4 regions of the Anoxybacillus sp. CHMUD genome follow, and region 4 is predicted to be linked to each of the others. Evidence: predicted binding sites of a transcription regulator. Region 4 holds the regulator's gene; each other region holds the start of a gene.
What was found. The regulator Rex, encoded in region 4, represses fermentation and respiration genes when NADH is low (regulators of the CRP and FNR family bind a similar motif). The targets are predictions, from matches to a motif close to TTGTGAAATATTTCACAA.
Positions count from the first base shown of each region.

Region 1 (3,192 bases), on a different contig from region 4:
AAGCGCCACCATTCTCCTTGCAAAATAAGCGGATTAAACTTTGCGCCGTATTGAATGAGCGTCAACGTATTTGTACTTCCACCGTTCCATTCTAAAATAAAAAACATCACTATTTGTAAAGCAATAAACACATATGTAAATCTCGCTTTTCCACGTTCAAATATGCGCCGTTCATTTTCATACATGCGCTCTGCAAATGATAACACGTGTTGTTTAAACGTTTGTAATTCTTGTTGCAACATTGGAGAATCATCAGGTACGTACACTTTTAATGATTGATGGAACTGCGTGCTTAGCTTATGCAAGACGTCATACATATTGTAAAGATGCATCACATATGTTTGCATATGCACTCGCCCAGTCGTGAATGGTCGCTGAACATACAGTTCCCAATCGTCAAGAGGGGGATACATCATGACATAAACGTTGATGACTTGCAGTTGGCGGCGAAATTGTCGCTTGCGCCATTCATCAACAGCGACTAGCGCGCGATTCATATCATTTTTTAATGACACACCCCAATCCATATCAGTGCGAACAAGGCGTACAAGCGGCGCTTTTCGTTCCCTCGTAGATTGCAACCAAACCTCCCGCTCATCAGGTGACAAATAAACGATTTCATAGTTCATCTGTAACAATTGAAACATCATTTGCCAATATACAAAATCAAAGCGAATGCCCAACCTTCCCTCTCCCTTCGCTATCATACCCTTCTTTTATCACACTCTCTTACAAAGCGCAACTATTTGTACTTTTGTAAAAATAATGTAGGAACAATGCGCTGGCGAATAAACGGAACGGACATTCCCCATTGTACCACTCGTTTTTGAACCGCTTCTCGTTTCAATATTTCGTTCAATAACCGATAACGAAACTGATAAAGAACGAGCCCTGCCATAACGGCAACGATCAACGTTTTTCCATTCAATATCATCACCCTCCTCATATTTACCGTTCCCTTTTCGTGTTGAAATTATAAAAAGGTTGCCTCATCATGAGACAACCTATTGCAATCCAACGCGTTTCATTACATCTTTTAATACAGTTGCAGAATGAGTAAATTTTTCTTTTTCCTCCTCGTTCAATTGTAGTTCAACAACTTCACGAATACCGTTGCGATTTACGATCGCTGGTACGCCAATGTACATATCATTTTGACCATATTGGCCTTCTAAGTAAGCTGAAACAGTAAGAACGCTGTTTTCATTTTGTAAAATCGCTTTTGTTAAACGAACAAGTCCCATGGCAATACCGTAATATGTTGCACCTTTTCGCTCAATAATTTGATACGCTGCATCGCGTACATTCACAAAAATGTTATCTAAATCTTCTTGTTTATATTGTGGCTTTTCTTTCATCATATCGGCAATTGGGCGGCAACCGATGAATGCATGGCTCCAAACAGGCAACTCCGTATCACCATGTTCCCCAATAATATAAGCATGTACGTTGCGCGTATCCACATCGAAATATTCACCTAACAAATAGCGGAAGCGAGCTGTGTCTAAAATCGTTCCTGAACCGATCACGCGCTCTTTTGGCAATCCTGAAAACTTCCATGTAGCGTATGTTAAAATGTCAACCGGATTTGTGGCGACGAGAAAAATACCGTTAAATCCGCTTGCCATCACTTGATCGATAATATTTTTGAAAATTTTCGTGTTTTTCTCAACCAAATCTAATCGTGTTTCTCCTGGTTTTTGATTGGCTCCCGCAGTTAACACAACGAGATCAGCATCTTTGCAATCTTCGTAATTGCCAAACCAAATTTTCGTTGGGGATGGCGCAAACGGCATGCCGTGATTTAAGTCCATCGCATCCCCTTCCGATTTTTCTTTATTAATATCAATCAAAACGAGCTCTTCTGTCACTCCTTGGTTTAAAAGCGCAAACGCATAACTTGAACCGACAAAACCTGTTCCAACTAAAACAACACGATTCACTTTATTTGACATATTTCTTCCACCTTTCGTTTATATCATTTTACAATCTGTGCGTTGTTTATCTGTTTCACACTTACATTGTACACTGTTTCACAAAGTTTATAAGGCATGAATTATTAACATTTTGTTAATTTTTTCTCCTGTACAATATGAAAGCGCTTATGCTGTTTTATTATTCGTTTTCACAAACAACAATTCCTTCGTTTGTAATAATCATTTGGACAGGGATGTCATGCTGTTCAACCGGCAACGTAGAGACGATTTGACAATCATATGCAAGGGAAATTGTATCGTTTGGAAAATCAACTAAATATCGATCATAATATCCCCCACCATAGCCAAGGCGATATCCTTTACGAACAAAAGCAAGACCTGGAACAAATAGGAGCTCGATTTCATGTTTTTGCACTTCTCTCGTTTCTTCCACAATCGGTTCATATAAATCGAAAAAAGAGCGTTCCGTTTCTTGAAACGAACGAATTTCGCGAAACGTCATTTGTTTTGTTGTTACATCGCATTTTGGAATGGCAACTTTTTTCCCTTCTTGCCATGCTCGTTCAATGATACATTTTGTATCGATTTCGATTTGTTGTGAGATCGTAATACCGATCACTTGTGCCGTTTGCCAAAGATGTTGGTGAAATAATATATCGTGAATGATGTTCTCCTTTTTCTTGCGTTCTTCTTTTGTCATATGTAAGAGACGTTGTTTTATTTGTTGCCGCAATTGTTTCTTATTCATTAACCTTCCCCCTCTTTCATAAAAAAATAAGCAGCAGGAAAAAAATCCTACTGCTTACTTCGTTTCACGATGAACTGTTGCTTTTTTGTCTCGTGGGCAATATTTTTTCAATTCGAGGCGCTCTGGGTTATTGCGCTTATTTTTTGTTGAAATATAGTTGCGTTCGCCGCATTCTGTGCATGCTAACGTAATATTTACACGCATCGTTCTTTCCCTCCAAACAAAAGTATTATAATCACACCTTTCCATCATATCATTTTTCTTAAACAATTTCCATATGAATTTTATACGTTTTGATATTGCCGAATTTTCTTTATATAGTATTTCGTATATTCTTTTGCTTTTTGAGCATTTGCTGCTTGTGAATAAATCGTTAACGTTGGTTCATCTACTTTCGGTAAAATGAGTGTCCATGCTCCATCTTCATGATATACTTTCATGCCATCTGTAAAATCTACATGCTTGTCATACGATTCTTCTAACAATTTACGCATAACAGCCGCCCGT
Region 1 covers NZ_SDLG01000001.1:134,375-137,566, forward strand. The annotation lists gene ETB99_RS00745 (rhomboid family protein) at 1-707, opposite strand, end outside; gene ETB99_RS00750 (hypothetical protein) at 743-934, opposite strand; gene ETB99_RS00755 (L-lactate dehydrogenase) at 1,005-1,955, opposite strand; gene ETB99_RS00760 (5-formyltetrahydrofolate cyclo-ligase) at 2,116-2,685, opposite strand; gene rpmG (50S ribosomal protein L33) at 2,740-2,889, opposite strand; gene ETB99_RS00770 (sugar phosphate nucleotidyltransferase) at 2,970-3,192, opposite strand, start outside.
Region 1: the regulator Rex is predicted to act here: its motif matches at 2,022-2,039, upstream of ETB99_RS00755 (L-lactate dehydrogenase).

Region 2 (3,192 bases), on a different contig from region 4:
ACCGATCCCACGATCAACCCCATAGTTAGCAAGCACTAAATCATATACGGTCGTAACGTATAATTCTTCATGCTCCGTTTGTACGCGTTTTACAGGCACAGCACGTTTTAAAATTTTGTTTCCATCATGAGAAAAATACGGAATTTGTATAGTTACAACCTCGTCTTCTATGCCTAACATCGTCAGTCGCGGCTCGATCGCTTCCTCTGTTTCTTCGTCTACCATGTTTAAGTTCCATTTTCCTTTGTTTTCCCAGCGTGAACCAATTGTTCCATTCGGAATCGCAAAATCATTTGTTCGTTCATTCCAAAGCGCTGGTTTCCATTCCCCATTTGTCGTATTTCGACCAATATCAGACGCGTGTAGGAAACGATCAGCAACAAATTGCCCATCTTCTTTCTTTTTCAACGTAACTAAAAATGGAAAATCGGTGTATGTTTTCGCGTAGTTTGTAAAGTATTGTACTTGTCTATCTACATAAAACTCTTTTAAAATAACGTGCCCCATCGCCATCGCTAAAGCGCCGTCTGTCCCTTGTTTAACGCTCAACCATTCATCCGCGAACTTCGTCGATTCAGCAAAGTCTGGACTAATCGAGACGACTTTTGTTCCTTTGTATCGAACTTCTGCTAAAAAGTGAGCGTCTGGAGTACGCGTCATTGGAACGTTTGATCCCCATGTCATAATGTAACCAGCGTTATACCAGTCGCTACTTTCTGGAACGTCCGTTTGATCTCCCCAAATTTGTGGTGAAGCTGGTGGCAAGTCAGCGTACCAATCATAAAAGCTTAACATCGGTCCACCCATCAATGACATAAAGCGTGCACCTGCTGCATGGCTAACCATCGACATTGCGGGAATTGGAGAAAAACCAACGTTTCGATCTGGACCATATTTCATGACTGTATAAAGTAAAGAGGTGGCAACAAGTTTTAATACTTCATCCCACTCCGCACGAACAAATCCACCTTTTCCACGCGCCTGCTTATAACGCTTTGCTTTCTCCGGGTTTTCAACGATGCTTTTCCAAGCATCAATCGGATTTTTATGTTGCTGCAATGCTTCACGCCACATATTTAACAACACGCCACGAACGTATGGGTATTTGACACGAAGCGGGCTATAAATATACCAAGAAAAACTTGCCCCACGCGGACAGCCCCGCGGTTCAAAATCGGGCATATCCGGTCCTGTTGTTGGATAGTCGAGTTTTTGACCTTCCCATGTGACGATACCGTCTTTCACATAAATATCCCAACTACATGAACCTGTACAGTTTACGCCATGTGTTGAGCGTACGACCTTGTCATGTTGCCATCTTCTACGATATATTTGCTCCCAATCGCGATCTTGATATGTGACTTCACTATGCGCATCTGCATGACGTTCAATCGGTTTCACGTAGTTCAATCGTTTGAACAACGGTGACTTCTTTTTCACATCGCTCACTCCTCTTTGTATGAAATCCTTCTATCTTCACTATAAAACGGGACGTGATAAATAAATGTGAGGTACCTCACATGTTTTTTAATTGTCACAAATATGTCGAAATATATAAAAAAGGCCGACTAAATCATTAGTCAGCCTTCTATTTCGTTTATTTTTTTCGCAAGTTCTTCTTTTTCTTCAGATGATAATAGCTTTTCTGCCATCGGGAAAAGAACGCATTCTTCTTTCGTAAAATGATCGGTTAAAATCATATAAGCGTTCATCACATAGGAAGCGAGTTCTCTCGCCTCATGGATGTCAATCGTTTCCGTTTTCTTTAAGAACGTCGAGATGTTTTCTTTCGCTTCATGATGTTCATATTCCATCACCGCAATCGGTCCAGATTCTCTGCCGATGTATCGAACCATCATAGGGAAAAGAACATCTTCTTCGCGACGAGAATGAGGATCGAGCTCTTGCAAAAATTGCTGTACTTTTTCACGTAAACGAATAAGTGCTTGAACAACATCTTCCTCTTTACCATCGTAAATGCCTTTCGCTGCAACAAAAAGAGCATATTTTTCTTCATTTAATGGACCGTGTTCGTCTTTTAATCGTTGCAATGGCGGACATAATGAAACGGGTTCATGCCCAATGAGACTGCAAGGTGAAAAATCCATCGTCATCCCTCTTTTCTTCATGTGCTTACACATTTATTGTATAGAAGGAAAACGATTTTTCGTGTGATGCACGTCACACCTTTTGTCTAAAAAATGAACGTTTATTGACTATTCAATGTTGCAATATGACGATGGACAACCTTCACAATTAATTTGCTTTTTTAAATAGTCTAAGCTATGAATGATAATTTTTCTTCCCTTGAAAGAAATGATACCTTTACTTTTTAATGTATTTAATTCACGATTTACACTTTCACGCGATGTAGAACTAAAATTCGCTAAATCTTGATGTGTAACAGGAACATCTAATAAAATGCCATCTTTCGTCTGAATACCATAACTATTAGCCATACGAATGAGTGTAGAATATAACGCTCCTTTTTTGCCGTATAAAACGAGATCACGAAATTTCGTATGTTGTTTGCGGAAATGATCGGTCATCATTTTCAAAAACTCAACAGCAAACTCTGAGTTGACAAGCAACTCTTTTTCAATATCTTCATTTTTAATTACAAGTACTTCACTATCCTCGAGCGCACGACCGTTAAATAAATATCTCCCATTATCTGAAAAAATCATCAACTCACCGATGACAGCATTCGGCCCACATAACCGCAAACATAACTCTTTTCCATCACCAGAAAATTTACTAATTTGAAATTTGCCAGATAAGACGACAAAAAAGTTTTCGCCCATTTGCCCTTCCTGAAATAAAAACATTCCTTTTTTCACTTTCAGCGTTTTATACGCTAACTTTTTTAGTTGTTCAAAATTTTTTTTGCTAATGAACTGAGACATACGTATGCCTCCTTTTCATGAAAAATATTTCTGATATAACGAACGAGCAAATGTAACATCTTTTGTACCGTGCACAAGCATGCGACCGTCAGCAAATAAAACGACACGATGTCCTTCAAGTTGGGTCATCAACAAATATTCGTTCCCGTGTACTTGTTGACCGCTTGTTTTCATGTGTTCCATCATTTCAGTTATACGAAATGGATGACCATGACGAATTTGTACTGTATCTCGTCCACATAAGACGGACATCTTCGCTTTTTCTCTGTGCAAAGCTGGATATGTG
Region 2 covers NZ_SDLG01000001.1:22,950-26,141, forward strand. The annotation lists gene ETB99_RS00140 (nitrate reductase subunit alpha) at 1-1,440, opposite strand, end outside; gene ETB99_RS00145 (hemerythrin domain-containing protein) at 1,581-2,108, opposite strand; gene ETB99_RS00150 (Crp/Fnr family transcriptional regulator) at 2,217-2,906, opposite strand; gene ETB99_RS00155 (ThiF family adenylyltransferase) at 2,922-3,192, opposite strand, start outside.
Region 2: the regulator Rex is predicted to act here: its motif matches at 1,505-1,522, upstream of ETB99_RS00140 (nitrate reductase subunit alpha).

Region 3 (3,192 bases), on a different contig from region 4:
TTGCCATAAACAAGCTTCGGTTTTACTTGCTCCCAAATATCAGATTTTATTAACGCTTGTTTTGCTGCTAATCCATATGGTGCATGATCTGGATTAGCGATTGCCACTTTTTTTACCTCTTGTTTCAGTAAATCTTGTAATGACGTTACAGCTACTCCTTCTTTTACGGCAAGCCCAATGCGCCCAAAGGCGTATATGTTTTTTGTTTGTTCAAGAGCAACACGGTCACGAATAAGTTCATCGACATACGCTACATTCGCTGAAGCAAACATGTCAAATGGAGCCCCTTGCTTAATTTGTTCTGCTAGCTGACCACTCGAACCGAAAATAAATGTAACGTCTATTCCCATTTCTTTTTTAAACTGCTCCCCAACTTCTTTAAATGCATGGGTTAAATCTGCAGCTGCCGCAACTTTAATGGATGGTGTCGCATTTGGTTGGGCGGCGTGAGGATTACATGCCACTAATAACAAAATCATAATAAAAAAACACATTTTTCTCACTTTAGTCCCTCCATATATCAAAAGGGAATATCTATTACAGATATCCCCTTTTATTCTTCTAACATTTCACTTCCGCATTTTTTCTAGCATAATAATACCAGTTTAATGCAATTGATACAACATAAAATGCGATAAAGAAGTAAAATGCTGTAATTGGTGTGCCAGTATTTTGAGCTGCCCAACCGAATAAATTCGGAATAAAGAATGAACCATACGCTGCAAATGCGGCTGTAAAACCGAGAACAGGTGCCGCTTCTTTTGGCGGGAAGATGATTGGAATCATTTGGAATGTCGATCCAGATCCCATCCCTGCAGCAATAAATAAGATCAAGAAAGATACGATAAATCCGATAAAGTGTTTTTCCGTTGTAAAATACATGACTGCTGCAGCACCAAGACCCATGATAATTAAGACATAGTTTGTTACACGTGCTCCACCCAATTTATCAGATAACCATCCCCCAACCGGACGGAATGCCGCCGCTAAAAATGCTCCTAAAAAGGCAAGTGATACGTGTTCTGGGAATTGTGATTTTAATAAAAGTGGAAAGGCCGCTGCATACCCGATAAACGAACCGAATGTCGCTGTATATAGCCATGTCATTACCCACGTATGTTTTCGTTTGACGATGACAAACTGCTCCGATACAGATTGCTTTGCGTTTGGTAAGTTATCCATACCGAAATATGCTAAAATCGTAAAAAACACAATCGGAATGACCCAAATAAATGCAGCGTTTTGTAACCAAACTTTTGAGCCGTCTGCGAGTACTTGTGGTTCACCACCGATCGCTCCAAATACACCAATAGTTACGATTAGGGGTGTCACAAATTGAACGACAGACACTCCCATGTTTCCAAGACCGCCGTTGATACCAAGTGCTGTCCCTTTTTCTTTTTTCGGGAAGAAAAAGCTAATATTCGCTAATGCTGAGGAAAAATTTGCACCACCAAGTCCACAGAATGCCGCTAACAGCAACATGAGCCAATACGGTGTATTGGGATTTTGTACGGCTAATCCTACACCGATTGCGGGAACAAGTAGTATTCCTGTCGAAAAAACAGTCCAGTTTCTTCCGCCAAATTTCCCAACAGCAAACGTGTAAACAAAACGAAATGTTGCACCTACTAACCCCGGAACAGCGGCTAACGTAAATAATTGACTTTGCGTCAACTGGAATCCAATGTCATTCAAACGTGCTGCAGTAATAGACCAAATTTGCCAAACGATAAATGCCAACATTAACGTTGGAACAGAGATCCACAGATTTCGACGAGCATGTTTTTTTCCTTCTTTTTCCCAAAATACTGGGTCTTCTGGGTTCCAATAAGAACCAATTCGACTTGTCCGTTCACCGTTTTCTGAAGCCGTTTTCAATGGTTGACTCATAACGTTATCTCTCCTTTTTGAAGTATGATTTATAAAAATGATTGTTGTACTTTCATCATAAAGAAACCACATAAATAAGAATGTGATGTGCATCACATATTCAGAAACGTTCATACAATGTTAAAAAATAATATTTAAGCGATCGTTTTTCGCAATCGTCTCATAATAAGCATTGCAACAAACATAGTTGCTGCTACCCACCAAAAGCCATACGAATATGAATTCGTCCATTGTTTAAATAAACCTAAAATATTAGGTAAAAAGAACCCTCCTAATCCACCTGCTGCACCGACAAAACCTGTCAATAATCCGACTTCTTTCGGGAATACATTTGGAATGACTTGAAATAGTGCCCCATTCGCTGTACCGAAAAAAATAAGTGTGGTAAACAAAAGAGCTAATGCAACATAAACAGACGGAAGCATACCGACAATCACCAATGTAACAGTAGCGCCTGTAAACAGCCAAACGAGCAATTTCATTCCACCATATTTATCAGCTAAATAGCCACCAATTGGCCGAACAAAGCTTCCCGCAAATACGACAAGCGTCACAAAATCTCCTGCCGTCACTTTATCTACTCCGTATTGATCGAAAAAGAATAGTGTTAAATAGCTCGTCATTCCGACAAATCCACCAAAAGATAAGCTATAAAAAAAGCTAAACAACCACGTTTCCTTCATTTTCATCACGCGCATATATTCCGATATTTTTGCTGGTTTTACCGCAGTCGGGCATTCTTTTGCGAAGATGATAAATACAATAAAAGCAACAAAGAGAGGAACGAGCGCTAATCCAAATACACTATTCCAACCATACTCTTCTGCGATACGAGGACCAAACAACATTGCTAAAACCGTTCCGCTATTTCCCGCACCTGCAATTCCCATCGCCAAACCTTGATGTTCTTTCGGATACCAACGGCTTGCTAAAGGAAGAGCGACGGCAAAACTAGCTCCTGCTACTCCTAATAACAATCCAAGCGCATAAATTTGTGTCAATGTATCAGCAAACAACCAACCCCATAAAAGAGGCACGGATGTCAAAACCATTCCGATCATTCCCATTTTCTTACCACCGAATCGGTCTGCTAATAGTCCCATTGGAATACGAAGCAACGCTCCTCCTAATACAGGGATTCCTACCATCATTCCTTTTTGTGCAGGGGTCAATCTTAAATCTTCCACAATAAACGTTCCTGTTGCCCCAAGAATCACCCAGATCATAAAACTAATATCAAAGTACAAAAAAGACGAAAGAAGTGTCGGTAAATGACCAACTCGAAGAAATTGTTTTAAT
Region 3 covers NZ_SDLG01000001.1:42,245-45,436, forward strand. The annotation lists gene modA (molybdate ABC transporter substrate-binding protein) at 1-494, opposite strand, end outside; gene ETB99_RS00240 (NarK family nitrate/nitrite MFS transporter) at 562-1,893, opposite strand; gene ETB99_RS00245 (nitrate/nitrite transporter) at 2,028-3,192, opposite strand, start outside.
Region 3: the regulator Rex is predicted to act here: its motif matches at 1,974-1,991, upstream of ETB99_RS00240 (NarK family nitrate/nitrite MFS transporter).

Region 4 (3,192 bases):
TTTGTTGCGATGATGTGATCGTAACCGATTGCTAAGTTGTTAGCTGTCAGCACGTCGTTTCCGCTTGGGCGTTCGATTTCGAAACGAAACGATGCCGATTTTTCATCACCGAGTGGCTTGTCGATGATATTCATTTTTTCTAATTGTTTTCTACGGCTTTGTGCTCGCTTCGTTGTTGATGCACGAGCGATGTTGCGTTGAATAAAATCTTTTAATTTTGTAATTTCCTCTTGTTGTTTTTCATACAATTTTAGTTGTTGTTCAAATTGTTCAGCACGTTGTTGTAAGTAGCTTGTATAGTTTCCGACATATTTTTTTATTTTTGTGCGTGATAGTTCATACACTTGTGTCACGATTTGGTCAAGAAAATAGCGATCGTGGGAGACGATAAGAATGGCCCCATCGTAATTTTTTAAATATTGTTCAAGCCATTGCAACGTTTCCATATCTAAATGGTTTGTCGGTTCGTCTAAAATGAGCAAATCGGGCCTTGTAAGGAGCAGTTTACCAAGCGCTAGCCTCGTCCGCTGTCCACCGCTTAATGTAGATACTTTTGTCGTATAATCGTACTGTGAGAAGCGGAGACCATGAAGAACCGAACGAATATCTGCTTCATATTGATAGCCGCCTTTTTCTTTGAATTCTGTTTGTAAACGATCATATTGCTCAAGTAGGCGCTCATAGTCAGCATCATGTAAACTCATTTGTTGTTCTAGTTCACGTAATTGTTTTTCCATTTGTTGTAGCGGGGCAAACACATCGAGCATTTCTTCCCAAATGGAACGATGAGCTTGCAACCCTGTATATTGATCTAAATAACCGATCGTTACGTGTTTCGGTTTAATGATTTCGCCTGTGTCGTATGACAACTGTCCGGCAATGATTTTTAATAATGTCGATTTTCCCGCGCCATTTCTTCCAACTAACGCAATACGGTCTTTTTCTTGTATTTCAAGCTTAATGTCTGATAAAACTTGTTCCGCTCCATATGATTTGGATAGTTGATTTACTTGTAAAATGATCATTCTTTCTCACCTCAATCTTCTTTTGATAGTGTAACGTACTTTCTTGATATTCGGCAACACTAGTGTACGAATAACAAATTTGACAAAAATAATAATAAAGGGTACAAAGGAAAGACAGAATGAAAAAAATAGTGTATAGTTTAGAAGTGGGGAGAATTTTTTAGACGTATAGGAGAGAAAAATGAAAGCGCTAACTATTTGTGAAAGGAAATGTGGGGGATTGACTCGTGAATAATGAACAACCAAAAATTCCGCAGGCGACCGCAAAGCGACTACCGTTGTACTATCGTTTTTTGAAAAACTTGCATGCATCAGGCAAGCAACGTGTATCTTCAGCGGAGTTAAGCGAAGCTGTAAAAGTCGATTCAGCAACGATTCGCCGTGATTTTTCATACTTTGGTGCGCTTGGAAAAAAAGGATACGGATATAATGTGAATTATTTGCTGTCGTTTTTCCGAAAAACGTTAGACCAAGATGAAACGACAGAAGTAGCGTTATTTGGCGTCGGTAATTTAGGGACAGCATTTTTGAACTACAATTTTAGCAAAAATAACAATACGAAAATCGTAATGGCGTTCGATGTTGATCCGGATAAAGTGGGAACAAAAGTCGGAGGGGTTCCGGTTTATCATTTAGATGAATTGGAAGAAAAGCTTGGAGGGATTACGGTAGCGATTTTAACCGTTCCTGCTCAAGTTGCCCAGCCGATTACTGACCGACTTGTTCAAAAAGGCATTAAAGGGATTTTAAACTTTACGCCTGCTCGCTTGCATGTGCCAGAACATATTCGTGTTCACCATATTGATTTAGCGGTCGAATTGCAGTCACTCGTTTACTTTTTAAAACATTACGGAAATGAGTAAACCTCCCGTTTACGAGCGGGAGGTTTTTTTTCGTAAAGAACGAATTCCTGCGCCGAAATCAAATGTAGCAATTAAAATAAATAGCATCGTTGTGATGTCCCAAATACCATCATCGGCGGTATGGACAGCAAAATAAGTAAATAAAATGCCAGTGAGAAAATAAAACAACGGTTCAGACTTCATGAAAACAGCCTCCAAATTACGAATTGCATTCGTTCTGCCTCACGCATAATGCTTTCGATTTCTTCAGCAAATAATGTTTGAATTGCAACGACAAAGGTGTTCATCAGTACATGTGCTGCAATAGGTACGATAATACGCTTTGTTTTGACATATAGGAAAGCAAATACAAATCCCATCGTTGCATAAAGAAGCAAATGTTCGAACTCTAAATGAACAACAGCAAATAAAAGCGAGCTGATGATGGCTGATAAGAAAAAGTTATATTTTTGATACAGCGTTCCGAAAATAATTTTTCGAAAAATGATTTCTTCTAAAACTGGACCAACGATTGAAGTGACGAGCATAAGAGCTGGTGTAAGTTTGACCATTTCGACGATCCGTCTCGTGTTCTCGGACCCCATTTCGACCCCAAAGAGGTGTACTTCGATGTTTGCTGCAACGCCTTGGGCGAAAAGAGCGAGCAAAAACCCCCCAATTGCCCAAAAGAATGACATGCCAATCGATGCTTGATGGCGATCATATGAGTATTTCATATCTTCTTTCATAAAATAAAGAACGAGAAAAAGAGCAATCGAGAAACTAATAACAGCCCAATAACCAGAAGCGATCGAAAAAGCTATTTCTTTATTTGATGCGTTGACAAAGCCGCTATGTGCAAGTAAAGGGACGCCGACTAAGCTCGATAGCTGCATGGCGATATATGTAATGATGACATACCAATATTGTTTTTTCACATGGTCAACCCCTTTTTACAAAATAAATACTTTTTCATTTTACCATATTTTTTGTATGAATTTCGAAAGGAAAGACATAATGAAAGAGGGAAATATGTATTGAAAAATTTTTAACTTCCTACTTGCAAAATTGAAAAAAGTTCATTAATATAATAAGTGTGTTAGCACTCAATAAGAATGAGTGCTAATAACGGAACGAAAATCTAATTAAGGAGGTCGTTTGCCGTGTTGAAGCCACTAGGCGATCGTATTGTCATTGAATTAATTCAAACTGAAGAAAAAACAGCGAGCGGAATTGTCTTACCAGACACAGCAAAAGAAAAACCACAAGAAGGAAAAGTTGTGGCAGTTGGTTCAGGTCGCGTTCTTGATAATGGTGAGCGCGTA
Region 4 covers NZ_SDLG01000030.1:7,164-10,355, reverse strand. The annotation lists gene ETB99_RS13950 (ABC-F family ATP-binding cassette domain-containing protein) at 1-1,025, opposite strand, end outside; gene ETB99_RS13945 (redox-sensing transcriptional repressor Rex) at 1,253-1,888, shown strand; gene ETB99_RS13940 (YdiK family protein) at 1,898-2,071, opposite strand; gene ETB99_RS13935 (CPBP family intramembrane glutamic endopeptidase) at 2,068-2,805, opposite strand; gene groES (co-chaperone GroES) at 3,031-3,192, shown strand, end outside.